3 regions of the Streptomyces sp. NPDC048111 genome follow, and region 3 is predicted to be linked to each of the others. Evidence: riboswitches for the same ligand, from Rfam matches in the RefSeq annotation. Region 3 holds a riboswitch; each other region holds the start of a gene.
The links. A riboswitch is a leader RNA that binds a small molecule or an ion and turns the genes downstream of it on or off. The one in region 3 is predicted to bind cyclic di-AMP.
Positions count from the first base shown of each region.

Region 1: linked by a shared signal. The riboswitch ahead of ACGF3I_RS10750 (M23 family metallopeptidase) and the one ahead of ACGF3I_RS04170 (C40 family peptidase) in region 3 are both predicted to bind cyclic di-AMP.
Region 2: linked by a shared signal. The riboswitch ahead of ACGF3I_RS30905 (transglycosylase family protein) and the one ahead of ACGF3I_RS04170 (C40 family peptidase) in region 3 are both predicted to bind cyclic di-AMP.

Region 1 is NZ_JBIDBD010000004.1:114,082-124,582, forward strand. It holds gene ACGF3I_RS10720 (citrate/2-methylcitrate synthase) at 1-617, opposite strand, end outside; gene ACGF3I_RS10725 (citrate synthase/methylcitrate synthase) at 726-1,883, shown strand; gene ACGF3I_RS10730 (CobW family GTP-binding protein) at 1,896-3,065, shown strand; gene ACGF3I_RS10735 (DNA topoisomerase (ATP-hydrolyzing) subunit A) at 3,120-5,579, opposite strand; gene ACGF3I_RS10740 (M16 family metallopeptidase) at 5,779-7,125, shown strand; gene ACGF3I_RS10745 (M16 family metallopeptidase) at 7,143-8,507, shown strand; cyclic di-AMP (ydaO/yuaA leader) riboswitch at 8,731-8,891, shown strand; gene ACGF3I_RS10750 (M23 family metallopeptidase) at 8,905-9,669, shown strand; gene ACGF3I_RS10755 (GntR family transcriptional regulator) at 9,841-10,501, shown strand, end outside.
Region 2 is NZ_JBIDBD010000033.1:41-10,541, reverse strand. It holds gene ACGF3I_RS30935 (class I SAM-dependent methyltransferase) at 1-846, opposite strand, end outside; gene ACGF3I_RS30930 (NAD(P)/FAD-dependent oxidoreductase) at 1,156-2,547, opposite strand; gene ACGF3I_RS30925 (exopolyphosphatase) at 2,917-3,831, opposite strand; gene ACGF3I_RS30920 (DUF501 domain-containing protein) at 3,828-4,361, opposite strand; gene ACGF3I_RS30915 (septum formation initiator family protein) at 4,392-4,880, opposite strand; gene eno (phosphopyruvate hydratase) at 5,035-6,321, opposite strand; gene ACGF3I_RS30905 (transglycosylase family protein) at 6,580-7,263, opposite strand; cyclic di-AMP (ydaO/yuaA leader) riboswitch at 7,267-7,434, opposite strand; gene ACGF3I_RS30900 (transglycosylase family protein) at 7,692-8,648, opposite strand; gene ACGF3I_RS30895 (cytochrome P450) at 8,858-10,123, opposite strand.
Region 3 is NZ_JBIDBD010000001.1:940,517-949,718, forward strand. It holds gene ACGF3I_RS04160 (ATP-dependent Clp protease proteolytic subunit) at 305-934, shown strand; gene ACGF3I_RS04165 (hypothetical protein) at 941-1,249, shown strand; cyclic di-AMP (ydaO/yuaA leader) riboswitch at 1,575-1,770, shown strand; gene ACGF3I_RS04170 (C40 family peptidase) at 1,775-2,248, shown strand; gene ACGF3I_RS04175 (ATP-binding protein) at 2,307-2,741, opposite strand; gene ACGF3I_RS04180 (helix-turn-helix domain-containing protein) at 2,975-3,862, shown strand; gene ACGF3I_RS04185 (DUF397 domain-containing protein) at 3,862-4,083, shown strand; gene ACGF3I_RS04190 (8-amino-7-oxononanoate synthase) at 4,091-5,233, opposite strand; gene bioB (biotin synthase BioB) at 5,379-6,602, shown strand; gene ACGF3I_RS04200 (adenosylmethionine--8-amino-7-oxononanoate transaminase) at 6,595-7,884, shown strand; gene bioD (dethiobiotin synthase) at 7,886-8,578, shown strand; gene ACGF3I_RS04210 (VOC family protein) at 8,578-8,940, shown strand; gene ACGF3I_RS04215 (class I SAM-dependent methyltransferase) at 9,051-9,202, shown strand, end outside.

The DNA of each region.
Region 1 (10,501 bases), on a different contig from region 3:
GGCGTCAGGCGCTGCCACAGCTGCCAGGCCGTACGCCCGGCGCCCCGGTGCTTCGTGCCGGCCGCGGGCAGCGCGCCGACCAGGGTCGGGATCAGCATGCGGCCGCAGCCGAGCACCGCCTGCGGGTCGAGGTCGAAGCGCAGCGGGTCGGCGGCCGAGACCGCGACGGCCGCGGCCCGCAGCCGGTCCATGGCCCCGCTGTGGGCGGGCAGGGCGCCGACCGCGCGCCGCGCGGCGTCCAGGAAGGGCTCCGGCGCGGTGAAGCGGGCGCCCCGGCTCAGCTCCCCGGTCCACAGCCATTCCGCGACCTCTTCGAAGCCGTAGGCGGTGGCGAGTTCGACCGCGTCGACCCCGCGGAAGTAGTAGTGGTCCTTCTCGATCAGGGTGAGGGCGGTACGGAACGTCAGCTCGCCCGCCGCGCCGCCGGTGCCGGGCTCGCGGCGGCCGGCGCGCCGGGCCAGCGCCTCGACCTCGCGCGCGTCGAACGTGGAGCCCCGCCCGCCCGGGGCGCGCTCACTGCTCAGCTGGCCGCGGCTGACATAGGCGTAGACCGTCTCCGGCTTCACGCCGAGCAGCTGGGCCGCCTCGCGGGTGGTGAGCCGTGCCTGATCACTCATGGGGTCACCGTATCCGTCGCGAACTCATATTGATTCAATCAACATTGACAGCGGTTGAGTCAATCATAGACAGTCAAGTCAATAGGGAGATCTGAAGGAGGCAGCCACATGGCCGGCACCACCACCGCCCCCGCCGCGGTACCCCGCGGGCTCGCGGGCGTCGTCGTCACGGACACCGCACTCGGAGACGTCCGGGGCCGCGAGGGCTTCTACCACTACCGCCAGTACTCGGCCGTCGAGCTCGCCCGCAGCCGCACCTTCGAGGACGTCTGGCATCTGATGTTCCACGGGAAGTTGCCCGGTCCGACGGAGCGCGCCGCGTTCGCCGCCCGCACCGCGGCCCTGCGTCACCTGCCGGACGGGGTGCGCGAGGCCCTGCCCGGCATCGCCCGCACCGGCGCCCCGTCGGGCCCGCTCGCCGGACTGCGCACCGCGCTGTCCCTGCTCGGCGCGGCCCGCGGCTTCCGCCCCGTGTACGACCTCGACGCCGAGCGGCGCGCCGAGGACGCGCTCGCCGCGTGCGCCGCCGTGCCCACGCTGCTCACCGCCCTCCACCGGCTCGGCCAGGGGCTCGACCCCGTCGAGCCGCGCGACGACCTGCCGTACGCCGCGAACTACCTCTACATGCTGACCGGCCGCGAGGCGCCGCCCGAGCACGTCCGGGCCGTCGAGCGGTATCTGATCTCCACCGTCGACCACGGCTTCAACGCCTCCACCTTCACCGCCCGCGTCGTCGCCTCCACCGGCGCCGACCTGGCCGCGAGCCTGGTCGCCGCCGTCGGCGCGCTCTCCGGGCCGCTGCACGGCGGCGCCCCCAGCCGGGCCCTGGACACCCTCGACGCCATCGGCACCCCCGACCGGATCGACGGCTGGATCCGCGAACGGGTCCTGGCGGGCGAGCGGATCATGGGCTTCGGGCACCCGGTCTACCGCACCGAGGATCCGCGTTCGCGCATGCTGCGGGAGATCGCGGAGGACTTCGGCGGGCCGCTCGTCTCCTTCGCCGTGGAGGTCGAGCGCCAGGTCGAGGCGATCCTGGCCGAGCTGAAGCCCGGCCGTGAACTGCACACCAACGTGGAGTTCTACGCCGGCGTGGTCATGGAGCTGTGCGGGCTTCCCCGTCAGATGTTCACGCCCACCTTCTGCGCGGCCCGGGTGGTCGGCTGGAGCGCCAATATCCTGGAGCAGTCGGCGGACTCGAAGATCATTCGCCCGGCGGCCCGCTACGTCGGTCCGCCCCCGCCGCAGCCGGTACCCGCAGTCTGAGAAAGGCCCCAGGTGAGCAGCCCGAGCAAGCAGATCCCCGTCATCGTCCTCACGGGCTTCCTCGGCTCGGGCAAGACCACCTTGCTCAACCATCTGCTGCGGGCCTCGCGCGGCACCCGGATCGGCGCGGTCGTCAACGACTTCGGCTCCATCGAGATCGACGCCATGACGGTGGCGGGCCGGCTCGGCGACTCCACCGTCTCGCTCGGCAACGGCTGTCTGTGCTGCGCCGTGGACGCGAGCGAACTCGACGTCTACCTCGACCGGCTGACCCGGCCCGCCGCCCGGCTCGACGTCGTCGTCATCGAGGCGAGCGGCCTCGCCGAACCGCAGGAACTCGTCAAGATGGTGCTCGCCAGCGAGAACCCGCGGGTGGTGTACGGGGGACTGGTGGAGGTGGTGGACGCGGCGGAGTACGACGCGACGCGGCAGCGCCACCCCGAGATCGAACGGCACCTGGCCATCGCCGACCTGGTGGTGCTCAACAAGGCGGACCGGGCGGCCGCGGCGGACCTGGCCCGGCTGCGGGCCTCGCTCACCACGCCCGCCGCGGTGGTCGAGGCCGCGTACGGCAGGGTCGACCCGGAGCTCTTCTTCGACCCGAAACCCGTCACCGAACGGATCGGCCAGCTCGCCTTCGACGACCTCCTGGACGACGGGACGTCCGGCGGCTGCGCCGAGGACCACGACCACCACGCCGGCTGCCACGGGCACCCGGCGCATTTGCACACCGGCTACGAGTCCCTGGCCTTCACCTCGGACGTGCCCCTGGACCCGCGCGCCCTGATGGCCTTCCTCGACACCCGCCCCGACGGCCTCTACCGCATCAAGGGCTTCGTCGACTTCGGCGCGGCCGACCCCCGCAACCGCTACAGCCTGCACGCGGTGGGCCGGTTCCTGCGCTTCTTCCCCGAACCGTGGACCGCCGGGCAGCCGCGCCGCACCGAACTCGTCCTGATCGGCGCGGGCATCGACGCGCCCGCCCTCAAGGACCAGCTCGCCGGCTGCGTGAGCGCCGACCCGGACGAGGTGCCCGCCGAACACGCGATGTGGGGCGTCCTGCGCTATGTGCCGGAGCCGGAGCCGGAGCCGGAGCGGGAACCCGAGCCGGAGCGGGAACCCGAGCCGGAGCGGGAACCCGAGCCCGGGCCCGGCCCCGAGCCCGGCCCCGAGCCCGAATAGGCCGGGGAGTTCGGTGAACTCCCCGGCCCGCTCGGCTAGTCGGCGCCTCGCCCGTTACGAGGCCGGCCCCGAAAGGACCGCCACCGGCGACGGCAGCGGCGTGCCCGAGCCGTCGCGGCGCGGGTCGGCCTTCGGGAGCTGGGCCGGCGCGCCGTTGGCCTGCGCCGCCCGGGCCGGCGCCGGGCCCGCCCAGGCGAGGACCAGGACGTCCTCCCCCTTGAGGAACCGCTGGCAGCGCACCCCGCCGGTGGCCCGGCCCTTGCGCGGGTACTGGTCGAAGGGGGTCAGCTTCGCGGACACCGCGGTGTCCCCGAGCAGGGTGTCCCGCGACCCGGCGACCGTGAACACCGTCGCGTCCCCGGCCGGATCGACGGCCGTGAACGAGATGACCTTGGCGCCGTCGGTCAGCTTGATGCCGGCCATGCCGCCCGCCGGCCTGCCCTGGGGGCGCACCTGGCTCGCCTGGTAGCGCAGCAACTGGGCGTCGTCGGTGATGAAGACCAGGTCCTCCTCGCCGGTGCGCAGCTCGGTCGCGCCCACGACGCGGTCACCGTCCTTGAGGGTGATGACCTCCAACTCGTCCTTGTTCGCCGGGTAGTCGGGCACCACGCGCTTGACGACGCCCTGCTCGGTGCCGAGCGCGAGGCCCGGCGAGGACTCGTCGAGCGTGGTCAGACACACCACCGACTCGTCCGGTTCGAGCGAGGAGAGGAACTCCGAGACCGGGGCGCCGCCCGACAGGTTGGGCGCGGAGGCCGTGTCCGGCAGCTGCGGCAGGTCGATCACCGCGAGGCGCAGCAGCCGCCCGGCGGACGTCACCACGCCCACGTCGCCCCGCTGGGTGGCGGCCACCGCCGAGACGATCACGTCGTGCTTGACGCGCTTGTCGTCCTCACCCGGCACGAACCGGTCGGCGTTCGCCGTACGGGCGAGCAGGCCCGTGGAGGAGAGCAGCACCCGGCACGGGTCGTCGGCGACCTGGAGGGCCGCGGCCACCGGGGCGCCCGCCGACTCCAGGAGCACGGTGCGGCGGTCGGTGCTGAACTTCTTGGCGACCGCGGCCAGTTCGGCCGAGACCAGCTTGCGCAGCTCCGCGTCCGAATCCAGGATCCCGGTCAGCTCGTCGATCTCGCCCGTCAGCCGGTCGCGCTCGCTCTCCAGCTCGATCCGGTCGAACCGGGTGAGCCGGCGCAGCGGCGTGTCCAGGATGTACTGCGTCTGGATCTCGCTCAGCGAGAAGTGCTCGATGAGCCGCTCCTTCGCCTGCGCCGAGTTGTCACTCGACCGGATGATCCTGATGACCTCGTCGATGTCGACCAGCGCGACGAGCAGGCCCTCGACCAGGTGCAACCGGTCGCGGCGCTTGGTGCGGCGGAACTCGCTGCGCCGGCGCACCACGTCGAAGCGGTGGTCGAGGTAGACCTCCAGCAGCTCCTTGAGCCCGAGCGTGAGCGGCTGCCCGTCCACCAGGGCCACGTTGTTGATGCCGAAGGACTCCTCCATCGGCGTCAGCTTGTAGAGCTGTTCCAGAACGGCCTCGGGCACGAAGCCGTTCTTGATCTCGATGACCAGGCGCAGACCGTGCGAACGGTCCGTCAGGTCCTTCACGTCGGCGATGCCCTGGAGCTTCTTCGCGCCGACCAGGTCCTTGATCTTGGAGATGACCTTCTCCGGGCCGACCGTGAACGGCAGCTCGGTGACGACCAGGCCCTTGCGGCGCGCCGTCACGTTCTCCACCGAGACGGTGGCCCGGATCTTGAAGGTGCCGCGGCCCGACTCGTACGCGTCCTTGATGCCCTGCAGACCCACGATCCGCCCGCCCGTCGGCAGGTCGGGGCCCGGCACGAAGCGCATCAGCGCCTCCAGGTCCGCCTGCGGATGGCGGATCAGATGGCGGGCGGCGGCGATGACCTCGCCCAGGTTGTGCGGCGGCATGTTGGTGGCCATGCCGACCGCGATCCCGGACGAGCCGTTGACCAGCAGGTTCGGATACGCGGCCGGCAGGGCCACCGGCTCCTGCTCCTGGCCGTCGTAGTTGGAGGCGAAGTCGACCGTGTCCTCGTCGATCGACTCCGTCATCAGCGAGGTGGCGTCGGCCATCTTGCACTCGGTGTACCGCATCGCGGCCGGCGGGTCGTCGTTGCCCAGCGAGCCGAAGTTGCCGTGGCCGTTGACCAGCGGCAGCCGCATCGAGAACGGCTGCGCCATGCGCACCAGGGCGTCGTAGATCGAGGCGTCGCCGTGCGGGTGCAGCTTGCCCATCACCTCGCCGACGACCCGGGCGCACTTCACATAGCCGCGGTCGGGGCGCAGGCCCATCTCGTTCATCTGGTAGACGATGCGGCGCTGGACGGGCTTCATGCCGTCCCGCGCGTCCGGCAGGGCCCGCGAGTAGATCACGGAGTACGCGTACTCGAGGAAGGAGCCCTGCATCTCGTCGACGACGTCGATGTCGAGGATCCGCTCCTCGAAGTCGTCGGGCGGCGGCGGGGTCTTCGTGCTGCGGCGGGCCATCGCGGCTGCTGCTCCTTCACGTACCGGTCGGGTCTGGATCCGACCATTGTGGACCGTCCCACTGACAACGCCGACCGCGACCCGGGAACTTCGCCAGGTGCCCGCGCGCTTGCATACAGTGGCAGGACTTCAGCACGCAGGGCTTCCTCCGCCAGTACTTCACACAGCGGTACTGCACATCGCGAACGAAGGGACGTACATGCCCATGGGTCACACGGCCACAGCGCAGGCCGCCTCCGGCGGTCTGACGGCGACTGAGCACCGGCTGGCCAATGGCCTGCGCGTGGTGCTCTCCGAGGACCACCTGACCCCGGTCGCCGCGGTGTGCCTCTGGTACGACGTCGGCTCGCGCCACGAGGTCAAGGGCCGCACCGGCCTCGCCCACCTCTTCGAGCACCTCATGTTCCAGGGCTCCCAGCAGGTGCACGGCAACGGCCACTTCGAGCTGGTGCAGGGGGCGGGCGGTTCGCTGAACGGCACCACCAGCTTCGAGCGCACCAACTACTTCGAGACCATGCCCGCCCACCAGGTGGAGCTCGCGCTCTGGCTGGAGGCCGACCGCATGGGCTCGCTGCTCGCCGCGCTGGACGAGCAGTCCATGGAAAACCAGCGCGACGTCGTCAAGAACGAGCGCCGCCAGCGCTACGACAACGTGCCCTACGGCACCGCCTTCGAGAAGCTGACCGCGCTCGCCTACCCCGAGGGCCACCCCTACCACCACACCCCGATCGGCTCGATGGCCGACCTGGACGCGGCGACCCTGGACGACGCGCGGCAGTTCTTCCGCACGTACTACGCGCCCAACAACGCGGTGCTCTCCGTCGTCGGCGACATCGACCCCGAGCAGACGCTGGCCTGGGTGGAGAAGTACTTCGGGTCGATCCCCGGGCACGACGGCAAGCAGCCGCCGCGCGACGGCACGCTGCCCGACACCATCGGCGGCCAGCTGCGCGAGGTCGTCGAGGAGGACGTCCCGGCGCGCGCCCTGATGGCCGCCTACCGGCTGCCGCACGACGGCACCCGCGAGGCCGACGCGGCCGACCTGGCGCTGACCGTCCTCGGCGGCGGCGAGTCGTCCCGGCTGCACAACCGCCTGGTCCGCAGGGACCGCAGCGCGGTGGCGGCCGGCTTCGGCCTGCTGCGTCTGGCGGGCGCGCCCTCGCTCGGCTGGCTGGACGTCAAGACGTCCGCCGGCGTCGAGGTCGGCGCGATCGAGAGCGCGGTCGACGAGGAGCTCGCCCGGTTCGCCGCCGAGGGCCCGACCGCGGAGGAGATGGAGCGCGCTCAGGCCCAGTTGGAGCGCGAATGGCTCGACCGCCTGGGCACCGTGGCCGGCCGCGCCGACGAACTGTGCCGCTACGCCGTCCTGTTCGGGGACCCGCAGCTGGCCCTGACCGCCGTCGACCGCGTCCTGGAGATCACCGCCGACGAGGTCAAGGCGGTGGCCGCGGCGAAACTGCGCCCGGACAACCGGGCGGTCCTGGTGTACGAGCCCACCGCGGCCTCCGAGGCGGGCACCGAAGAGGAAGAAGGGGCGGGCCTGTGACGGACGCTGTCGTGACCATGGAGTTCCACCCGCAGCCGACCGCCGGCACCCCCACCCCGTGGGCCTTCCCGGCCCCCGAGCGCGGCACGCTGGCCAACGGCATGACCGTGCTGCGCTGCCACCGGCCCGGACAGCAGGTCGTGGCCGTCGAGATCTTCCTCGCGGCGCCCCTGGACGCCGAGCCGGAGGGCCTCGACGGCGTCGCCACGATCATGGCGAGGGCGCTGACCGAGGGCACCGACAAGCACTCGGCCGAGGAGTTCGCCGCCGAGCTGGAGCGCTGCGGCGCCACCCTCGACGCGCACGCCGACCACCCCGGCGTCCGGGTCTCCCTCGAAGTCCCCGTCTCCCGGCTCCCCAAGGCGCTCTCGCTGCTCGCCGAGGCGCTGCGGGCCCCCGCGTTCGCCGACGCCGAGATCGAGCGCCTGGTGGCCAACCGGCTCGACGAGATCCCGCACGAGCAGGCCAACCCGGCCCGCCGCGCGGCCAAGCAGCTCTCCAAGGAGCTCTTCCCGGCCGCCGCCCGCATCTCCCGGCCCCGCCAGGGCACCGAGGAGACCGTCGCCGCCATCGACGCGGCAGCGGTGCGCGCCTTCTACGACGCGCACGTGCGCCCCGCCACGACCGTCACCGTCGTGGTCGGCGACCTCGCGGGCACCGACCTGGACGCGATCCTCGCGGAGACCCTGGGCGACTGGAGCGGCGACACCGCCGAGCCGCGCCCCGTCCCGCCGATCACCGCCGACGACACCGGCCGGGTCGTCATCGTGGACCGGCCCGGCGCCGTCCAGACCCAGCTGCTCATCGGCCGCATCGGTCCCGACCGCCACGACCGCGTCTGGGCGGCCCAGGTGCTCGGCACGTACTGCCTGGGCGGCACCCTGACCTCCCGTCTGGACCGGGTGCTGCGCGAGGAGAAGGGCTACACGTACGGCGTGCGCTCCTTCGGCCAGGTGCTGCGCTCGGGGCCCGACGGCGGCGCCGCGATGCTGGCCATCAGCGGCTCGGTCGACACCCCCAACACCGGTCCCGCCCTCGACGACCTGTGGAAGGTGCTGCGCACCCTGGCCGCCGAGGGCCTCACGGACGCCGAGCGCGAGACGGCCGTGCAGAACCTGGTGGGCGTCGCCCCGCTCAAGTACGAGACGGCGGCGGCCGTCGCGGGCACGCTGGCCGACCAGGTCGAGCAGTTCCTGCCGGACGACTACCAGGCCCAGCTCTACGCCCAGCTCGCCGAGACCGGCACCGTGGAGGCGACGGCCGCGGTCGTCAACGCCTTCCCGGCCGACCGGCTGGTGACGGTCCTGGTGGGCGACGCGGCGCAGATCGCCGAGCCGGTGCGGGCGCTCGGCATCGGTGAAGTGAGCGTCGTCACCGGCTGATTGGGGCCGCGGGAGCCCGTCGGGGCGCCCGGGCCGGACAGGACGAAGGGGACCCCGGTGGCGGATGCGCCGCCGGGGTCCTCCCGTATGTCCGGTTTATTGGGGAGGTTGCCTGTCTGTCATGTGGCGTGCGCTACAAAAAGTGGCGTCTGTTTGGTGATTGAAAGATCAGCCGTTTAGCGTCAGTCCCGCTGTCCGTCTCGACCGTCGCAGCCGCGGCACCGGACAGTGATCGCCGAGTCCCCGTACGGCGCGAGCCAGGGGAGCCGGGGACCCATTCAGTCCCTGGGGTGAATCGGACGCCTCCGCCCGCGGAGGAGCCCGTAGGAGACCTTCCTGCTCCGAACCCGTCAGCTAACCCGGTAGGCGAGATGGAAGGAAAGGACACCGCCACTTCATGGCGTTCACCCGTGCCACCGGGAAGCATCGCGCGCCCAGCCGTATGACGCGCCGCAGCGCGAACATCGCGGGCATCGCCACCCTCGCCACCGCCGGCGTCGTGGGCACCCTCGCCTCCCCGGCCGTCGCCGCCCCGGCCCCCGCGACCGACACTGGTCTGACCCAGGCCATCGTCATCGGCGACTCCCTCGCCGATCAGCTCGGCGCCCAGGCCGACGCGCAGAAGCAGGCCGCCGTGAAGGCCGAGGCGAAGGCCGCGGCCGAGGCCGCCGCCAAGCGCGCGGCCGAGCAGCGCGTCAAGGAGGCCCGCGAGGCCAGGGAGCGCGCCGCACGCGAGGCCGAGCGCAAGCGCCTCAACAGCTTCGTCGCGCCGATCTCCGGCAGCTATGTGTCCACCGGCTACAAGACCGGCGGATCCCTGTGGTCCTCCGGCAGCCACACCGGCATCGACTTCCACGCGGGGATCGGCACCTCGGTGCACGCCGTGGGTCTGGGCACCGTGGTCGAGGCCGGCGACGGTGGCGCCTACGGCAACAACATCGTCATCCGGATGCACGACGGCACCTACACGCAGTACGGCCACCTCTCGGTCATCCAGGTCTCCGTCGGTCAGACCGTGGAGCCGGGCCAGCAGATCGCCCTCTCGGGCAACACCGGCAACACCACCGGCCCGCACCTCCACTTCGAGGCCCGCACCGGCCCGGACTACGGCTCGGACATCGACCCGATCGCCTACCTGCGCTCGCACGGCGTCACCGTCTGACGCGTCCCCCGCGCACACCGAAGGCCCCCGGCACGCCGCCGGGGGCCTTCGCGTTGGCCGGAAGGTATTCCTCGCCCGGATCCGTCATCCGGAATTAACACGGGCTGCCCTAAAGTCACCGGACCAGGCGTCGGACGACCGCCCTTCGCGGATTCAAGACGGAGGTTCGCCATGCGTATTCCCGCGCATTCGGTATGCACGGCCATACGCGACGACATCGTCGCGGGAGTGCACGAACGGGGCGTCCGGCTCACCGAGGAACTCCTGGCCCGCCGTTACGGCGTCTCGCGCGTACCGGTCCGCGAGGCCCTGCGCACGCTGGAGTCGGAGGGGTTCGTGACCACCCGCAGGCACGCCGGCGCCTGGGTGGCCGAGCCGAGCGAGACGGAGGCGGCCGATCTCCTCGAACTGCGCGCCCTGCTGGAGCCGTTGGCCGCCGCGCGGGCGGCCCGCCGGCGCACCGCGGCTCAACTCAAGGTCCTGCACGGCCTGGTGAGGCTGGGTCAGGAACGGGTGCGGCGCGGCCAGGAGGAGGATCTGCGGTCCCTCGACGGCTGGTTCCACGAGACCCTCGCCCAGGCCTGCGCCAGCCCCGGCCTCATCGCCCTGCTCACCCAGCTGCGGCACAAGACCGCGTGGATGTACGCCGTGGAGGTGGGGGAACCCCGCGAGACGTGGGCCGAGCGCGGCGCCCTCACCGACGCGGTCACCCGCGGCGACGCCGAACGGGCCCGAGCCCTCGCGGCCCGGCACGCCGAACGGTCCTTTTCGGCCCACCGGCTGCGCCCCGCACCGGCCGTGAGGACTTCGCAACACGACGACAACACGGCGG
Region 2 (10,501 bases), on a different contig from region 3:
CGCGTACCGCACCGAGCCGACGTGCTCGGCCATCCCGATGGAGGAAATGGCGTCGTAGGGACCGTCCTTGACGTCCCGGTAGTCCTGGACGCGGATCTCGATACGGTCGGTCAGCCCCTCCTCGGCGATGCGCTTGCGGGCGTACGCGGCCTGCTCGCGCGAGAGCGTGATGCCGACGACGCGGGCGCCGTACTCCCGGGCCGCGTGGATGGCCATCGAGCCCCAGCCGCAGCCGACGTCGAGCAGCCGGTCGCCCTCCTTGAGGCCCAACTTGCGGCAGACCAGGTCGAGTTTGGCGCGCTGGGCCTCCTCAAGAGTGGAGTCCCGGCTCTCCCAGTAGGCGCACGAGTAGACCATCGAGGGGCCGAGCACCAGCTCGTAGAAGTCGTTGCCGACGTCGTAGTGGTGGCTGATCGCGTCCTTGTCGCGGCGCTTGGTGTGGCGCCGGCCGGCGGGGCGCCGCATCTCCTCGGCGGGCGGGGCCGGCGGGGGCAGGGCGCCGCCCAGCCGGACGAGGGCCTTGGCGGCGGCGCGCATTCTGGGGTCGCGCACCGGATGGACGGAGTCCGTGGAGTCGCCGCGCTCCCAGATCAGCCCGGCGAGCAGGTCGAGGGCGCCGTACAGATCACCTTCGATGTCGAGCTCGCCGGCCACCCAGGCGCGGGCCAGGCCCAGTTCGCCCGGCTTCCACAGCAGGCGGCGCAGGGCGCGCCGGTGGCGTACGACGAGGACCGGTGCGCCGGGCGGGCCCGCCTCGCTGCCGTCCCAGGCCCGGATCCGTACGGGCAGGGCCTCCCCCAGCAAGTCCTCGGCAAGAGCGGTCAGCCGTAGCGCCGCGTCGGCCATCGTGCACACCTCCGTGCCTCGCAGAAATGTCCCAGCACCCTGCACAACAGTGCCCGTGCGCCCGGCAATCCCGCTAGCGCGCAGGGGAGTGACAGGGTGGCTGCATACACCATCTTTTTGGCCGGAAGCCGGTCTCCGCGTCTCCCGCGCCGGTCCGCACGCGGCTCGCGCCGGGCCCGCGTCAGGACGGGCCCGGTGCCGCGGACGCCCCGCGCCGGGCCCCGGGCACGCCGAAGGGGCCGCCCGCACCACGGATGGCGGACGGCCCCTTCGGGGTACTGCTGGGTCCTGCTGGTACTGCCGCGGGAGCTAGGAGGCCTTGGCCTTCTGCTCCGTCTTCTCCTCGACCTTGGCCGCGGGAACCGGAGCCGGCTTGGCCGCCTCGTAGAACTCCTCGCGCGGGGTCTCCATGGCGCCCAGGGAGACGACCTCGCGCTTGAGGAACATCGCGAGCGTCCAGTCGGCGATCACGCGGATCTTGCGGTTCCAGGTCGGGACGGCCAGACCGTGGTAGCCACGGTGCATGTACCAGGCGAGCCGGCCCTTGAGCTTGATCTTCATCTTGCCCATGACGATCATCGCGACGCCCTTGTGGAGGCCGAGACCGGCCACCGCACCCTTGTTGGCGTGCGCGTACTCCTTCTGCGGGAAGCCCCGCATGCCGGAGACCACGTTGTCGCCGAGGACCTTGGCCTGGCGCAGCGCGTGCTGGGCGTTCGGCGGGCACCAGGCGTTCTCGACACCGGCCTTGCGCGAGGCGAGGTCGGGGACCTGGGCGTTGTCGCCGGCGGCCCAGATGTAGTCGGTGCCGGTGACCTGGAGCGTCGGCTGGGCGTCCACGTGGCCGCGCGGGCCGAGCGGGAGGCCGAAGCGGGAGAGCGCCGGGTTGGGCTTGACGCCCGCGGTCCACACGATGGTGTTGGAGTCGACCTCGAGGCCGTTCTTCAGCACGACGTGGCCGTCGACGCAGGAGTCCATGGAGGTCGAGAGGTAGATCTCGACACCGCGGCCCTCGAGGTGCTCCTTGCCCCAGCGGCCGAGTTCCGGGCCGACCTCGGGGAGGATCTTGTCGGCGGCGTCGACCAGGATGAAGCGCATGTCCTCGCGCTTGACGTTGGTGTAGTACTTGGCCGCGTCGCGGGCCATGTCCTCCACCTCGCCTATGGTCTCGGCGCCGGCGAAGCCGCCACCCACGAAGACGAAGGTCAGCGCCTTGCGGCGGACGTCCTCGTCCGTGGTGGAGTCGGCCTTGTCGAGCTGCTCCAGAACGTGGTTGCGCAGGCCGATGGCCTCTTCCACGCCCTTCATGCCGATGCCCTGCTCGGCGAGGCCGGGGATCGGGAAGGTGCGGGAGACCGCACCCATCGCGATGACCAGGTAGTCGAAGGGCAGCTCGTAGGCCTCGCCGACGAGCGGCGCGACCGTGGCGACCTTGCGGTCCTGATCGATGCTGGTGACCCGGCCGGTGAGCACCTCGGCTCCGCGCACGACGCGTCGCAGCGGGACGACGACGTGACGCGGCGAGATGCTGCCTGCGGCGGCTTCGGGGAGGAAGGGCTGGTACGTCATGTACGAGCGCGGGTCGACGACCGTGACGGTCGCTTCCGCGTAACGCATCTTCTTGAGAATGCGTCGCGCTGCGTACAGGCCTACGTACCCGCCACCTACTACGAGGATCCTGGGACGCTCCGTGGTGCTCATGCCATCGAGTATCCACCCGCTCGTGGACCCCTGCTCGTGCGCCCCTTCACAAGGATCGCAAGGGCCTCTGCTACACTGCGCGGCCCACGTGACCGAGGTCATGGTGGCGCGGGGGAACCACGGGCCGGGCGAGATCGTTGCTCACCCCCTCTGAACTGGCCCGTACGGCCTGGGGCCGACTGGACCACCCCCGCAGGATTCGCAGGCGTCGCCCGGCCGTCACCGTCTGGATCCCCTGCGGATGGGGCCCCCGCGCCTCAGAAAGCGGTCCTGGGAGCACTTTCTTCGGCCCGGGGGCCCCGAATCCTTGTGAAGAACTTCACGAACCTTTTCGCGCGACCGGTCCACGAGCGCCTCCGGGGACCGCGATCAGGCGATCGACCAGGCGATTCCGTCCAGAATGTCGTGCTCGCTGACCACGACCTCCCGCGCCCCGGTGCGCTCCATGACGGCCAGCAGGACCAGCGCGCCGGCCGCGATCACATCGACGCGGCCGGGGTGCAGCACGGGGATGGCGGTGCGCTCCTCGTGCGTGGAGGCGAGCAGGCGCTCGGTGACCGCGGCGACGTCGTCGTGAGAGATGCGTGAATGGTGGATGGCGGCGGAGTCGTAGCCGTCCAGGCCGAGCGCGATCGCGGCGACGGTGGTCACCGAGCCCGCGAGGCCCACCAGGGTGCGCGGCTCGCGCAGCGGCACGCTCTGCTCGGCGAGGTCGAGGGCGGCCTCGATGTCGGCCCGGATCGCGGCGATCTGCTCGGGCGTCGCCGGGTCGCCGGGGTGGTGGCGCTCGGTCATCCGCACACAGCCGATGTCGACGGAGCGGGCGGCCTCGACGCCGGTGGAGCCGACGACGAACTCGGTGGAGCCGCCGCCGATGTCGACCACCAGGTAGTCGCCGCCGCCGTTCAGTTCCTTGGTGGCGCCGGTGAAGGAGAACGCGGCCTCCTGGTCACCGGAGATCACCTCGGGCTCGACGCCCAGGATGTCGACGACCCCGCGCACGAAGTCGTCCCGGTTCTCGGCGTCGCGCGAGGCGGAGGTGGCCACGAACCGGATGCGCTCGGCACCCAACTCCTTGATCACGGCGGCGTATTCGCGGCAGGCGGCGAACGTGCGCTCCAGCGCCTCGGGGGCGAGCCGGCCGGTGCGGTCCACGCCCTGGCCGAGCCGCACGATGGTCATGCGCCGGTCGAGGTCGGTGATCTCGCCGGTCACCGGGTCGGCGTCGGCGACGAGCAGGCGGATGGAGTTGGTGCCGCAGTCGACGGCGGCGACCCGGGTCACTTCTCGCCCTCCTCGCCGCACGGCGTCACGCACGGGCCCTTGGCCCACCACTCGGGCAGCATCGCGATGGCCTCGTCGCCCAGCGGGTTCACGCCGGGCCCGGCGGCCAGCGAGTGGCCCACCAGGACGTGCAGGCACTTGACCCGGTCCGGCATGCCGCCCGCGCTGGGGAAGCCCTCCAGGACCTCGATGGCGTCGCGGCGCGCGATGTAGTCCTCGTGGGCCGCGCGGTAGGCGGCGGCGAGCTCGGGGTCGCTCGCCAGACGCTCCGTCATCTCCTTCATGACGCCGTTGGCCTCAAGGGTGCCGATGGCCGACGCGGCCCGCGGGCACGTCAGGTAGTACGTCGTCGGGAACGGCGTGCCGTCCTCCAGACGCGGGGCCGTCTCGACGACGTCGGGGTTGCCGCAGGGGCAGCGGTGCGCGATGGCGCGCAGACCGCGCGGCGGGCGGCCCAGCTGCTGCTTGAAGGCGGCGATGTCCGCGTCGGTGGGCTCGGTGCGTACGGTCTGGGGCGGGGGCGTTTCCATGCCTGGGTCAGTCTCTATCGCTAGCGGTGGTCAGTTGGCGGAACGGTCGGCCTTGTCGACGCCGTCCCAGAGGTTGGAGTGCCAGGCGCGGCCGGTGGCGCCCTTGTCCTCGCGGTGCTTGTCGGCGGCGCCCGGGTCGACGACGGTGAAGCCGGTCTCGCCCGGGAACTGCATGTGCAGGTGCTCGCGGGCCAGCTTCTCGATGTACGCGTCGTCCTGGAGCCGCGCCTTCTCGTCCCGCAGCCGCTCGACGGCCTCGCGGGCGTCGGCGGCCTTGCGCTGCTGGTCGGAGATGTCGCCGCGCTGCGACACGTACTGCCGCATGGGGTAGGCGAGCGCGACGATCAGCGAGCACATGACGAGCGCGAGCAGCGCGGCCCGGCCGGTGAGCCGCGAGCGGCGGGCCTGGCGCTTGCGCTGCGAGCGGTAGACACGGGCCGCGGTCTGCTCGCCGAGCACCTTGAGCCGGGCCGCGGTGGAGAACCGGTCGCGGTCCTTGACCTCGGCGTCGTTGCCCATCGTCTCCCGCCTCCCCTTCACACACGTACGTCCCCGGACACGGTACGGGACCGCGGCCGGGGACGTACGGACGACTGGCTAGGGCGTCAGCCGTTGATGCTGCTCAGCCGGACAGGCTGCTCAGCCGGACAGGCTGCTCAGCCGGTCGGGCTGCTCAGCCCTTGAAGCGGGGGAACGCGCTGCGGCCCGCGTACACCGCGGCGTCGTCGAGGATCTCCTCGATGCGCAGCAGCTGGTTGTACTTGGCGACGCGGTCCGAGCGGGCCGGGGCGCCGGTCTTGATCTGGCCGCAGTTCACCGCGACGGCGAGGTCGGCGATGGTGACGTCCTCGGTCTCGCCGGAGCGGTGGGACATCATGCACTTGAAGCCGTTGCGCTGGGCCATCTCGACGGCGTCCAGCGTCTCGGTCAGCGAGCCGATCTGGTTGACCTTGACGAGCAGGGCGTTGGCCGAGCCCTCCTCGATGCCACGGGCCAGGCGCTCGGGGTTGGTCACGAACAGGTCGTCACCGACGATCTGGACCTTGGAGCCCAGACGCGAGGTGATGGTGTTCCAGCCGGCCCAGTCGTCCTCGAACAGCGGGTCCTCGATGGAGACCAGCGGGTACGCGGAGACGAGCTCCTCGTAGTACTCGGTCATCTCGGCGGCCGAGCGGGACTTGCCCTCGAACTCGTACTTGCCGTCCTTGTAGAACTCGGACGCGGCGACGTCGAGCGCGAGCGCGATGTCCTTGCCCGGGACGTAGCCGGCTTCCTTGACGGCCTCGACGATGAGGTCGAGGGCGGCGCGGTTGGACTCCAGGTTCGGCGCGAAGCCGCCCTCGTCGCCGAGGCCGGTGGACAGGCCCTTGCGCTTCAGGACGCCCTTGAGCGTGTGGTAGACCTCGGCACCCCAGCGAAGGGCCTCGGAGAAGGACTCCGCGCCGATCGGCGCGATCATGAACTCCTGGATGTCGACGTTGGAGTCGGCGTGCGACCCACCGTTGAGGATGTTCATCATCGGGACGGGCAGCAGGTGCGCGTTCGGGCCGCCCAGGTAGCGGAACAGCGGCAGGTCGCTGGCCTCGGAGGCGGCGTGCGCGACGGCGAGCGAGACACCGAGGATGGCGTTGGCGCCGAGCGAGCCCTTGTTGTCCGTGGCGTCCAGGTCGAACATGGCCTGGTCGATCAGGCGCTGCTCGGTGGCGTCGTAGCCGACGAGCTCCGGGCCGATCTGCTCGATGACGGCGAGGACGGCCTTCTCGACACCCTTGCCGCCGTAGCGGTTGGGGTCTCCGTCGCGGAGCTCGATGGCCTCGAAGGCACCGGTGGAGGCGCCGGACGGAACTGCAGCACGGCCGGTGCTGCCGTCGTCGAGGCCGACCTCGACCTCGACCGTGGGGTTGCCTCGGGAGTCCAGGATTTCCCGGGCTACGACGACGTCGATGGACGGCACGAGCATCTCCTTCTGGGATGTGACGCTAGATGTGACGCAAGCAGTGCAGGGACATGCGGGGTCGCTTCGCCTTGCGACAAGAGCCTAACCGGCTCCGGGGCTCCGGCCAGCCGAGTGCCCGCCTCCTGGGACGAAAAAGGGCCCAATGGCCTGGATTCCCGGGCAAACGACCACAAGACTACTGTCCGGTAACAGCGAAAACCCCGGCCCGGCGCGCACGGGGGACATGCGCGCCGGGCCGGGGCGGCCCGAGGGCTACCGGTCTCAGCCGAGGTGCAGCTTCTGGCCCGGGAAGATCAGGTTCGCGTCCTTGACGATGTTCTTGTTCAGGTCGAACAGGTGCTGCCAGCCGCCCTTGGTGTGGTTGGCGGTCGCGATGGTGCCGAGGGTGTCGCCGGACTTGACGGTGTATTCGCCGTCGCCCTGCTTGACCGGCTCGCTGCGCTGCTCGCTGCGGCTGGCCTTGGGGGCGGACTCGGCGCGCTGCGTCTTCTGCTGCGGCTTGGCCTGCTTGGGCTTCGAGGACTTCGAAGAAGAGGACGAGCCGGAGGTGTCGACGTCGGCCTTGGCGCCGCCGGACGTCAGGTTGCCGGCGCCGGCGCAGGACCAGGCACCCGGGCCCTGGATCGCGAGCAGCTTCTCGGCGGCGGCGATCTGCTGGCCCTTGGTGGCGAGGTCGGCGCGCGCGGCGTACTGGGTGCCGCCGGCGGCGGCCCAGGAGGACTGCGAGAACTGCAGGCCGCCGTAGTAGCCGTTGCCGGTGTTGATGGACCAGTTGCCGCCGGACTCGCACTGGGCGACGGCGTCCCAGGTCGACACGGAGGCGGCGGAGGCATTGCCGGCCGCCATCAGCGGGGCGGCGACGACGGCACCGGTGACACCGGCCAGCGTGGCGACACGGACGGCCTTGGACGGGCGGCGGTGCTTGCCCTTGCTGGAAAGCAGCATGGAGTTTCTCCTCACCGACGCCTGCGAGGTGAGCTGTCGGGTTCGGGCGTGAGCTGCCCGGCCGGACGTGGTGCGTCCGTCTTCACCCCAAGCCGTTGCGGCAGTCCTGTGAACTGCCGGGCCCGGCACTTACCTTGGGTCCCCCGCTCCTGCCTACGGCGCATAAGCGTCGACTGTTCCCATCGGCCGACGGCAGGATTCGGCGTGCTCGGTCGACGGGGCTCGCGGTGACGAGCGAGTCCGACGAAAACACACGCCCCGCCAATGTTCAAAGACGCACATCGGGGAGAAATCCCCCCTACTTGCCGCCACAGAAGGGGCGTTTACGCAGGTGAGGGGCGGGGCGGACGGACCGGGCAGACGGGACACGCCAGTTGGGGCGAAGAGACCCATGTCTCACTTGCACACAACGGACATAGCCCCGCGAACTAACCCTGCTTCGGCGTCGAGTTCGGGGTCGCCGCAGCGCCCGTCACCTTCGTCAGGTCCAGGCTCTGGCCAGGCAGGATGAGGTTCGGGTCGGTGCCGATCAGCTTCTCGTTGGCGTGGTAGAGCGCGGGCCAGCCGCCCTCGACCTTGTTCGCCTCGGCGATGACCGAGAGGTTGTCGCCGGGGCGGACGGTGTAGTCGCCGTCGGCCGCCGGGGTGTTGCCGCTCTCACGTGAGGCGTCGTCACCTCTCGAGGCGTGGCGTCCGGAATCGCGGCTATCGGCCGAGTTGCCCGAATTGTTCGAACCGCTGGGATCGCCCGGCCCGTTCGAGCCGGCCGGGCCCGTCGGCGCCGTCGAGCCGCCCGCGGTACCCGAAGCACCCGGAGCGGTCGACCCCGTGGCACCGGGCGTCGTGCCCTTGCCCTCCTCCGGCGCGGGCGTTCCGCGGTGCTTGCCGCCGGCCGGGGTGGAAGCGGACGGCGCGGGGGACTTGGCCGGGTCGCCCGGCAGGGCGGCGCCGGGGGGCGGGGTGGCCGGGGTCGGGGTGCCCGGGGCGGGGGTGGCGTCGGGGGTCTTGGCCGGCGGGGCGGTGGGGGCGGTCGTGCCGGTGTCGGGCACGCCCGGGTCCACGTCCGCCGAACCGCCGCCCGTGGTGAGCCCGGCGGCGGTGCCGCAGTTCGCGAAGGCCTGGGGCCCCTTGGCCGCAAGCACCTTCTCGGCCACGGCTATCTGCTGGGCGCGGCTCGCGAGGTCGGCGCGCTGGGCGTACTCGTTGCCGCCGTACGCCTCCCAGGTCGCCTGCGAGAACTGGAGCCCGCCGTACAGGCCGTTGCCGAAGTCGGCGCTCCACATGCCACCGGACTCGCAGGAGGCCACCTGGTTCCAGGTGTTCGCGTCCGCGGCGTTCGCGCCGGTCGCGGCGAGCAGCGGAAGAGCGAGGGCCGAGCCGGTCACTCCCGCCGCTACGACGAGGGCGGGTGCCTGACGGGGTCGACGATGCCGTCCATTCCCGGAGCGCATGAATGAGGCCTTCCGTGTGACTGCTGAGCCGAATGAACGGTGAACGTAGCCGTACTCGAACGTCAGTCACAAGTCGATGCACCCGCGATCACATAAAAGTCACAGTCTTGACGGGCCGTCAGATCGGTGACCGCGGGCGATCTTCATCCCGGCGGCGTGAACTCGACCGGCAGGGTGCGCAGTCCGCGCATGATGAGCCCGCCGCGCCAGCGCAAATCGTCAGGTTCCACCGCCAGCCGCAGGTCAGGAAGGCGGCGCAGCAGCGTCGCGAGGGCGGTCTGTCCTTCGAGCCGGGCGAGCGGCGCACCGAGGCAGTAGTGGATCCCGTGGCCGTATCCGAGGTGCTGGTTGTCGCGGCGGCCGAGGTCGAGGGTGTCCGGCTCGGCGAAGCGCTCCGGATCGCGGTCGGCGGCGGCGAGCACCACCAGCACGGGGTCGCCGGCCGCGATGTGCTGCCCGCCGAGCGTGAGCGCCTCGGTGGCGAACCGCCACGTCGCCAGCTCCACCGGCCCGTCGTAGCGCAGCAGTTCCTCGACCCCGGTCTCCAGGAGCCCGCTCTCCCCCGCGTCGAGCGAGGCCTGGAGCCGCGCGCGCTCCGCCGGGTTGCACAGCAGCGCGTAGACCCCGTTCCCGATCAGGTTGACGGTGGTCTCGAACCCGGCGAACAACAGGATGAAGGCCATCGCGGCGGCCTCGTTCTCCGTCAGGTGCTCACCGTGGTCGCTGGCCTCGATGAGCCGTGAGATGAGGTCGTCGCCGGGGTTCTCGCGCTTGCGGTGGATGAGTTCGGCGAGGTACTCGCGGATCTTCTTGACCGAGCGCGCCACACCGCCGCGCGGGCTGCCCTTCTGGCCCGGCTTGGTGTGCCGCACCATCATGCCCGCCCAGTCGCGGAAGTCGTCCTGGTCCTCGCGCGGGACGCCGAGCAGATCGCAGATGGCGTAGATGGGGAGCGGGAAGGCGAAATCGTGGATGAGGTCGGCCTCGCCCGCCGCCGCGAACGCGTCGATGAGCTGGTCGGTCAACTCCTGTACGCGGGGCGCGAATTGAGCGACCGTACGGGGCGTGAACGCCTTCGACACCAGGCGGCGGAGCCGGGTGTGGTCCGGCGGGTCGATGTTGAGCAGATGCGTCATCAGCTCGGCCTTGCGCTCGCCGGGGATGCCCGTCCTGCCCTTGGCGTGGGCGGGCTCGTCGTGGTGCGCCGGGTTCTTGGAGAGCCGCTGGTCGGCAAGGGCCTGCCGGGCGTCCCCGTACCGCGTCACGAGCCAGGCCTCGACCCCGCTGGGGAGCCGGGTCCGGTGCACGGGGGCGTGCTCGCGGAGCCAGGCGTAGGCGGGGTAGGGGTTGGTGGCGAACTCCCAGGTGAAGAGTTCGGGGGCGGGTGGAATGGGGCAACTGTCCGGCACGCCCCGACCGTATCCCGGGGCGCCTCGCCCGTGGGCGCCGGGACATGGGGCGTTCGCTGCGCGTGGCTGGGGTGGGGGTGCTGGGCGCCGGTTTGCGCAGTTCCCCGCGCCCCCAACCCTGGGTCGTCTGCGGACCGTGGTCGCTTCTCGCGCAGTTCCCCGCGCCCCTAGCCGGTGCGGGCGCACCCGGGGCCCGCGCAGTTCCCCGCGCCCCCAACCCCCGGTCGTCTGCGGACCGTGGTCGCTTCTCGCGCAGTTCCCCGCGCCCCTAGCCGGTGCGGGCGCACCCGGGGCCCGCGCAGTTCCCCGCGCCCCCAACCCTCGGTCGTCTGCGGACCGTGGTCGCTTCTCGCGCAGTTCCCCGCGCCCCTAGCCGGT
Region 3 (9,202 bases):
GCCGGGGGGCGAGTGTGCAGGTCAGCGGCCTGCTCGATGGGCCGGGCGCTCGTGCTCCGCGCCCGCGCAGCAGGAGAGGTCCATCGGTTCACCGAAACGGATGACGTCCGCAATGCGCCCACGGAGCCCTGAGAAAACGGCGCGAGAATCCACGATCGCTCCCAGCGAAACAGCCCCTGAGCTGCGCCTTCCCGCCCCTTGCCGCAGCATCTCCGCCCAGAACACTCATGACGTTCTGTACGTCCTGTACATTTTCGACAGAGGCTTCCGCAGCTCCCCCCGCCCCGTCGAGGAGAGGAACGTCATGACCCATCGCCCCGCCGCCCGCCAGGTGCTCCCGCAGTTCGAGGAACGCACCTCGTCGGGCATCCGCACCCTCGATCCGTACTCCAAGCTCTACGACGAGCGGATCGTCTTCCTCGGCACCCCGGTCGACGACGCCTGTGCCAACGATGTGATGGCCCAGCTCATGCACCTGGAGCACGCGGATCCCGACCGGGACGTCTCGCTCTACATCAACTCCCCCGGCGGCTCGCTGACCGCGATGACCGCGATCCACGACACGATGCGTTTCATCACCTGTGACGTGCAGACGTTCTGCCTGGGTCAGGTGAGTTCGGTGGCCGCGGTGCTGCTCGCGGCCGGCACGCCCGGCAAGCGGGCGGTCCAGCCCGCCTCACGGGTGCTGCTCCAGCAGCCGGCTTTGGACGAGCCGCTGCGCGGCCAGCCCTCCGACCTGGCGATCCAGGCGGCCGAAGTCCTGCGCGGACGAACGCTGTTGACCGAACTCCTGGCGCGCTACACCGGCAGGACCGCCGCACAGGTCGCCGCCGACATCGAGCGGGACGTGGTGTTCGACGCCGCGGGCGCGGTGGCGTACGGGCTCGCCGACCACGTCCTCGAAAGCCGCAAGACCTCACTGCGCGGGCGGTGAAGCGCCGTGCTGCCACCGGAACTTCCGCCCTTGCCCGCGCTCACCCGCGCCGAGGGCGAGTTCATCGACCGCTATCTCGAAGTGGTCGACCAGTTGGGCCGGATCAATCCGGCGCACGGCCACGACACCTACGGGGCGCTGCGGGCGGCCCAGGCGCTGGTCGGCCGGGCGGCCGCGCTGCGGGACGCCCTCACGCTGATGCATCTGCGCGGTGAGACGCGGGTGCACGCCTCCACGCTGACCCGGGCGCTGCGGATTCTGGACGGGGAACGGCGGGCGGGGCGGCTCACGGTGCCTCCGCGGTCGGCCTCCTGAAGGGGTGTGAGACACCGGGACGCGCCCGACACGCTCAGGGAGTCCGCGAAACGGACCAGACGGGCTACCCCCGTTCGGCCCACGGGCCTATCCGTTCAGTGACCCCAATGAGCCGCTCACGACCTGTGGACGGGGTGCTGAATCGATCCTTCCGTTGCAGGTAAAGGGCTCATCTGACCCGTTTGCCGCAATGGGGTGCCGGCCGTGTCCACCCGTTCGGCCCAGAGGTGCGCAGGCTCACAGAAAGCCGTTTTGATCCGGAAATCCGACAGTCGGTGCGTGAAGATCCCTGAGACGACAAGCCCCCGCCATACCGGCGGGGCGGTCCGGGCGGACGCCGAGTCCTGCCGCCGTCCCGGACGTCTGGTCGACAGGAGTGGACCGGCAGGAGTGGAGGACCCGAGTACTTCGGGACGGTCGAGACCCGGCCGTCCCTCGGGGTGAAGCCGCGCAGGCGGCCGGGCGTCTTCGCCGGCCCGAACCCGACAGGTCATCCTTCGCAGGCGGTTTGACGAAGGGTTGCGCATGACCGCGCAGACACACGTCCCGTCCCTGGCGGCCCGTCTGGGCACCGTCTGCGCCCTCACGCTCGCCGTGACGGGTGCGACGTCCCTGGCTCCGGGCGGCCCGCTGGAGGCCAACGCCGCCGCCGTGGCCGCGAGGGCGCTCCATGTGGCGGCGTCGAAGAAGGGCTCGCCCTATCAGTACGGGGCCTCGGGGCCCTCCCGCTTCGACTGCTCCGGGCTCACGCTCTACTCGTTCAAGGAGGCGGGCCGCCGGCTGCCGCGCTCGGCGCAGCAGCAGTACAACAGCTCCCGGCACGTCAGCGCCTCCACCCGCAAGGCGGGCGACCTGGTGTTCTTCCACTCCGGCACGAGGGTGTACCACGTGGGGATCTACGCGGGGAAGGACCGGATCTGGCACTCCCCCAAGACCGGCACGGTCGTCCGTCTCGAACGGATCTGGAGCAACAGCGTCTGGTACGGGCGGGTCGGCTGAGGGGCGACGGGTCCGGCGGCGGCGGGGGCGGGGGCGGGTCCAGGGGCGACGGGCCCGCCTAGCCGCTCTGGACCGACACGGTCCACGGCAGGGCGATCCAGACCGTCTTGCCGCCGTCCGCGGTGGGCGCGACCGAGAGGCGCCCGCCGGACTCGGCCGCGAGCCAGCGGATGATGACCATGCCGCGCCCGTTGTCCTGCTGCACGGCCGCGGGCAATCGTTTCGGCCAGCGCGGATGGCTGTCGGTGACGCCGATCCGCAGCTCCTCCTCGCGTTCGAGATGGACGTCCACGGTGAAGGTGGGCGACTGGCCGAAGGTGTGCTGGACGGCGTTGGTGGCGAGTTCCGAGACGATGAGGCGGACCGTGTCGGCCGCCTCGGCGTCGGGCGGCAGGCCCCAGTCGGTGAGAATCCCGGCGACGTACCGCCGTGCCGCGGACACCGAGGCGGGATCGCTCGGCAGAGTGACGGTTGCTTCGAGGTGGTCTGCCATGGCGACGCTGTCCCTTTCCCACCCGGGCCGGCTGGTCACTCGTGGCGTCGAGCGCTCGCGACGACGGTGTCGGCCTCGGATTGTGCTTCGCGCCAGAGTGCCACTCATCGTGCCGGTCTCGGGTGCGATCCACCAAGATATGCATATATCTGTCGCTCAAAGCGGTGAACTCTGCGACGGCAGACCGTATTTGGGCCCACACTTACCCCTCGCCGGAGGCGAAGGAGGCGGTCATGGGCCAGGGACCGGCGGTGCGCAGACGCAAGCTCGGTGAGGAGCTGCGCAAGCTGCGCGACCGGGCGGGTTTCACCAGCGGGGAGGCGGCCCTGCTGGTCGGCTGGCACCAGTCGAAGGTGAGCCGGATCGAGACCGGGCGCAGCGGCGTGAAGCCGGCGGACGTGGCCCGGCTGCTCGACGCGTACGGGGTGAACGACCGGCAACTGCGGTCGCTGCTGGGGGCGTTGGCGGATTCGGCCGACGGTGACGGGGCCGGCTGGGCGCAGGCGTACCGGGGGCTGCTGCCGCCGCAGTACCGCGACTTCATCAGTCTGGAGTCGCAGGCGCGCACGGCGCGCACGCTGGAGACCTCGGTGGTCCCGGGCCTGTTGCAGACGCCGGCGTACGCGCGGGCGGTCACGCGGGCGGCGCTCGCGGGGCTGCCGCCGGACAAGGTCGACTCGCTCGTGGAGGTGCGGATCGCCCGCCAGGAGGTGCTGAGGGCCGATCCGCCCCTGGTGCTCAGCGCGGTGCTCGACGAGGCGGTCCTGCGCCGCGGGGTCGGTGGCCGTGCGGCGATGCGGGAGCAGTTGCGGCATCTGCTCGACGTCGCCGCCCTGCCCCATGTGCGGCTCCAGGTGATCCCGTTCCGGACGGGCGGCTATGTCGGCCTCACGGGGCCTTTCATGATGTTTTCGTTTCCGGCCATTTCTGATCTGGATGTGGTTGTTATCGACCACTTGACGAGTAGCCTCTACCTCGAACGGAGAGAAGACCTTGAGGCGTACAGTGCCGCGGTCCAGACCGTTCAGGCACTCGCGCTTTCCTCCGAGGACTCGTTGGATCTCATCGCCAGGACCGCCCGGGAAGGACCGGGCCAGTCCGTGGCGAGTGGGGAGGCATGATGGCCGCACACCCTGCGCACGTTCCTTCCAGCACTTCCCTCACCGGTGTCACGTGGTGGCGCAGCAGCCGCAGCGTGGGCATGAACAACTGTGTCGAGACGGCCCGGCTCAATGGCGAGCTACTGGCCGTGCGCGACTCCCAACGGATCGGCGGGCCCGCGCTGCTCTTCGGCGCCCCCGCCTGGCACCGCTTCATCTCCGCTGTCAGCAACGGGGATTGACGCACCGTCACACAATGGGCGCGGTCCGCAGGATCGCGCCCACCGCCCTGTCCACCTGCTGTTCCGTCAGATCGGCGCGCGCGGTGAGCCGGATCCGCGAGATGCCGTCCGGCACCGACGGCGGCCGGAAGCAGCCCACCACCAGACCGGCCGCACGGCAGTCCGCCGCCCAGGCCACCGCGGCCTCCGGTGAGGGCGCGCGCACGGAGACGACCGCCGCGTCGGGGCGCACCGCCGCATGCCCCGCGGCGGTGATCCTGCCGTGCAGTTCGGCGGCGACCGCCCGGGCCCGGCCCGCCAACTCCGGTTCGGCGCGCAGCAGTCGAAGGGCGGCGAGCGCGCCCCCGGCCGCCGCGGGGGCGAGTCCGGTGTCGAAGATGAAGGTGCGGGCCGCGTTCACCAGGTGCCGGATGACCCGGGCGGGGCCCAGAACGGCGCCGCCCTGGCTGCCCAGCGACTTCGACAGGGTGACGGTGGCGACCACGTCGTCCGCGCCCGCGAGCCCCGCCGCGTGCAGCGCCCCGCGTCCCCCCTCGCCGAGCACGCCGAGCCCGTGCGCGTCGTCCACCACGAGGGCGGCCCCGAACTCCCGGCAGACCGAGGCCAGTTGACCGAGCGGCGCGGCGTCGCCGTCGACCGAGAACACCGAGTCCGACACGGCGAGGCCGGGGCCGCCGTGGGCGTCCAGGGCCTTGCGGACGGCCGCCGGCTCGGCGTGCGGCACGACCTCGGTACGGGCACGGGCCAGCCGGCAGCCGTCCACGATCGAGGCGTGGTTGCCCGCGTCGGAGACGATCAGCGAGCCGTGCGGGCCGAGTGCGGTGAGCGCCGCGAGGTTGGCCGCGTATCCCGAGGAGAAGACCAGGGCCGCCTCGAAGCCGCAGAACGCGGCGAGTTCGCGCTCCAGCTCGTCGTGCAGCGCGGTGGTGCCGGTGACCAGCCGGGAGCCGGTGGCGCCGGCGCCCCAGCGGTGGGCCGCGTCCACGGCCCCGGCGACGACCGCGGGGTGGCGGGTCAGGCCCAGGTAGTCGTTGCTCGCCAGGTCCAGGAGGTCCTGGTCCGCGGCGCGGGGCCGCAGGGTGCGGACCAGGCCGGCGCGCTCGCGGCGCTCGGATTCTCCGTCGATCCAGTCGAACGGCGCTCGCGGCATGATGGAGTCCCTTTTTGTAGGCTGCCGACAGACCCTAGCCGCAGCCATGGCCGGTCATGGTGTGGCGATGCACACACCTCAAACGGCCCGTGTTGTGGGATCCCTACCTTGGCCGCAGGCCGTGCCGTACGCGAAGATCGGCGCCATGGACCTGCTGAACACGCTGGTGGACAAGGGGCTGCGGCGCGAACTGCCGACCCGCGAAGAGGCGCTCGCCGTACTGGCGACCTCCGACGACGAACTTCTCGATGTGGTGGCCGCGGCCGGCAAGGTGCGCCGCCAGTGGTTCGGGCGCCGGGTGAAGCTCAACTATCTGGTCAACCTGAAGTCGGGCCTGTGCCCCGAGGACTGTTCGTACTGCTCCCAGCGGCTCGGCTCCAAGGCCGACATCCTGAAGTACACCTGGCTCAAGCCGGACGAGGCCTCCAAGGCGGCCGCCGCGGGCGTGGCCGGCGGTGCGAAGCGGGTCTGCCTGGTGGCCAGCGGCCGCGGCCCCACGGACCGCGACATCACCCGCGTCTCCGAGACCATCGAGGCGATCAAGGAGCAGAACGAGGGCGTGGAGGTCTGCGCCTGCCTCGGTCTGCTCTCCGACGGCCAGGCCGAGCGGCTGCGCGCGGCGGGCGCCGACGCCTACAACCACAACCTCAACACGTCCGAGGGGACGTACGGGGACATCACGACCACGCACACCTACCAGGACCGCGTGGACACCGTGACCAAGGCGCACGACGCGGGCCTCTCGGCCTGCTCGGGCCTGATCGCCGGCATGGGCGAGTCCGACGAGGACCTGGTGGACGTCGTCTTCTCGCTGCGCGAGCTCGACCCGGACTCGGTGCCGGTGAACTTCCTGATCCCGTTCGAGGGCACCCCGCTCGGCAAGGAGTGGAACCTCACCCCGCAGCGCTGTCTGCGCATCCTCGCCATGACCCGGTTCGTGTGCCCCGATGTCGAGGTGCGCCTGGCCGGTGGCCGCGAGGTGCACCTGCGCACGATGCAGCCGCTCGCGCTGCACCTGGTCAACTCGATCTTCCTGGGCGACTACCTGACCAGCGAGGGCCAGGCCGGCCAGGCCGACCTCGACATGATCGCGGACGCCGGTTTCGAGGTGGAGGGCGCGGGCACCACGACCCTGCCGCGCCACCGCGCCGACGCGCTCGCCGCCACGGGCTGCGGCAGCTCCCCGGCCGGCTGCGGTTCGCACGAGGACGGCGCCTGCGGCTCCCACGAGGGCGGCGGCTGCGGACCGTGCGGCGGCCACGAGGCTCCGGCGCTGCCCGAGCAGACGGCCCCCGCCGACCAGGCCCGTACCGATCTGGTGGCCGTCCGCCGCCGGGGCGCCGGAACGGACCTCGCCCCCAATGCCTGAGCACTCCCCCGCGGAACTGCTCGACCTGGACCGCCGGCACGTCTGGCACCCGTACGGCCCGATGCCCAACCGGCAGGAGCAGCTCCTGGTCGAGTCGGCGTCGGGCGTACGGCTGCGGCTGGCCGAACCGGCGCACGGGCAGCGCGAGTTGATCGACGGGATGTCGTCGTGGTGGTCGGCCGTGCACGGCTACAACCACCCGGTGCTCAACGAGGCGGCGCGTGGCCAGCTGGAGCGGATGAGCCATGTCATGTTCGGCGGGCTCACCCATGAGCCCGCCGTGCGGCTCGCCGCCCGGCTCGTGGAGATCACACCCGGGCCGCTCCAGCACGTCTTCCTCAGCGACTCGGGCTCGGTGGCCGTCGAGGTCGCCGTGAAGATGTGCCTGCAGTACTGGCGCTCGGTGGGACGGCCGGGCAAGCGGCGGCTGCTCACCTGGCGCGGCGGCTACCACGGCGACACCTGGCAGCCGATGTCGGTGTGCGACCCCGAGGGCGGGATGCACGAGCTGTGGCAGGGGGCGCTGCCCCGCCAGGTCTTCGTGGGCGCCCCGCCCGCGGAGTTCGACGAGGGATACGCCCAGGAGCTGCGCGAGGCGGTCGCGCGTCACGCGGACGAGCTGGCCGCGGTGATCGTGGAGCCGGTGGTGCAGGGCGCGGGCGGCATGCGCTTCCACGCGCCGCGCTATCTGCGGGTGCTGCGCGAGGCCTGCGACGAGCACGGCGTGCTGCTCGTCTTCGACGAGATCGCGTCCGGCTTCGGGCGGACCGGGGAGCTGTTCGCGGCCGACCACGCCCGCGTCGCCCCGGACGTGATGTGCGTGGGCAAGGCGCTCACCGGCGGCTATCTCTCGATGGCGGCGACGCTGTGCACCGGCCGGGTCGCCGAGGGCATCTCCTCGGGCGAGGTCCCGGTCCTCGCGCACGGGCCGACGTTCATGGGCAATCCGCTGGCCGCCTCGGTGGCGCTCGCCTCGATCGACCTGCTCCTCGGCCAGGACTGGCGGGGCGAGGTCAAGCGCATCGGGGCGGGGCTGCTCGACGGGCTCGGTGCGGCCCGCTCGATCGAGGGCGTCCGCGAGGTGCGGGTGCTCGGGGCCATCGGTGTCGTCCAGCTGGATCACGACGTGGACATGGCGGCGGCGACCGCCGCGGCGGTGCGCGAGGGCGTGTGGCTGCGGCCGTTCCGGGACCTGATCTACACCATGCCGCCCTATGTGACGGACGACGACGACCTGGCGCAGATCTGCCGCGCGGTGTGCGCGGCGGCGCGGGAGGGCTGAGATGACGATTCTGGTCGTGAGCGGAACGGGCACCGAGATCGGCAAGACGGTCACCACGGCGGCCGTCGCCGCCGTGGCGCTGGCCGGCGGCCGCTCGGTGGCCGTGCTCAAACCGGCACAGACAGGGGTCGCTCCGGGCGAGCCCGGTGATGTCTTCGAGGTGCGGCGGCTGGCCGGCGAGGCGGTGACCGGCGCCGAACTGGCCCGGTTCCCCGAGCCGTTGGCACCCGACACCGCGGCCCGGCGGGCCGGCATGAGGCCGGTGGGGCCGGAGGACGTGGCCGGGGCCGCGGCGAAGCTGGCCACCGAGCACGACCTGGTCCTGGTCGAGGGCGCGGGCGGCCTGCTCGTCCGCTTCGACGAACGGGGCGGCACCCTCGCGGACGCGGCCCGGCTGCTCGGCGCCCCGGTCCTGGTGGTGACGCCCGCCGGACTGGGCACACTCAACTCGACGGCCCTGACCGGCGAGGCCCTGCGGGCCCGGGACCTCGACTTCGCCGGGGTCGTCGTGGGCAGCTGGCCGGCCGAGCCCGACCTGGCCTCGCGGTGCAACCTCGCGGACCTTCCGGTGGTGGCCGGCGCGCCCCTGCTCGGCACCGTGCCCGAGGGCGCCGGACGACTGGCGCCCGCCGACTTCCGTACCCGAGCGGCCGGTTGGCTCGCCCCGGCGCTCGGCGGCGTTTGGAGTATCTGATGGCTGTGTTACGCGCCCGCATCGGGCAGCTCGTCGTGGACTGCGCGGATCCCGGGCGGCTCGCCCGGTTCTGGGCCGCACTGCTCGGCGGGCGGGCCGTGGTGCGAGACGCCGCGTGGGCGCACGTCGACCCGCCGGGCGCGGCGCGCCTCGCCTTCCAGCGGGTGCCGGAGGCCAAGGACGCCAAGAACCGGCTGCACCTGGACCTCGCGGTCGAGGACGTGCCCCGGGCCCGGGCGGCGGCCGTGCGGCGCGGCGCGGTGCCGGTCGGCCCGACCGTGACCGACGCGCAGGGCACCTTCCAGGTGATGCGGGATCCCGAGGGCAACGAGTTCTGCTTCGTGGCGGCCACCGACGGGTGAGCGTGCCGGGCGCGGGGACAATGGCGTTGAGGGGTGCCGGTGGGTCGCACGCCGACCGGCCGCGTCCGCCGCACGCCCCGCTCCGCCGCCCGAGGCTCAGGAGGTCCGACATGGCGCAGCGCACCACGATCGCCCCGGATGCCGTGCACCATCCCGTCTTCGCCCGCTTCTACGCCCGCTACAGCGAGGCCGTGGACCTGCGGGCCGGGATCTCGGCCCACCGCGCGGAACTGCTCACCGGGCTCTCGGGGCGCGTGATCGA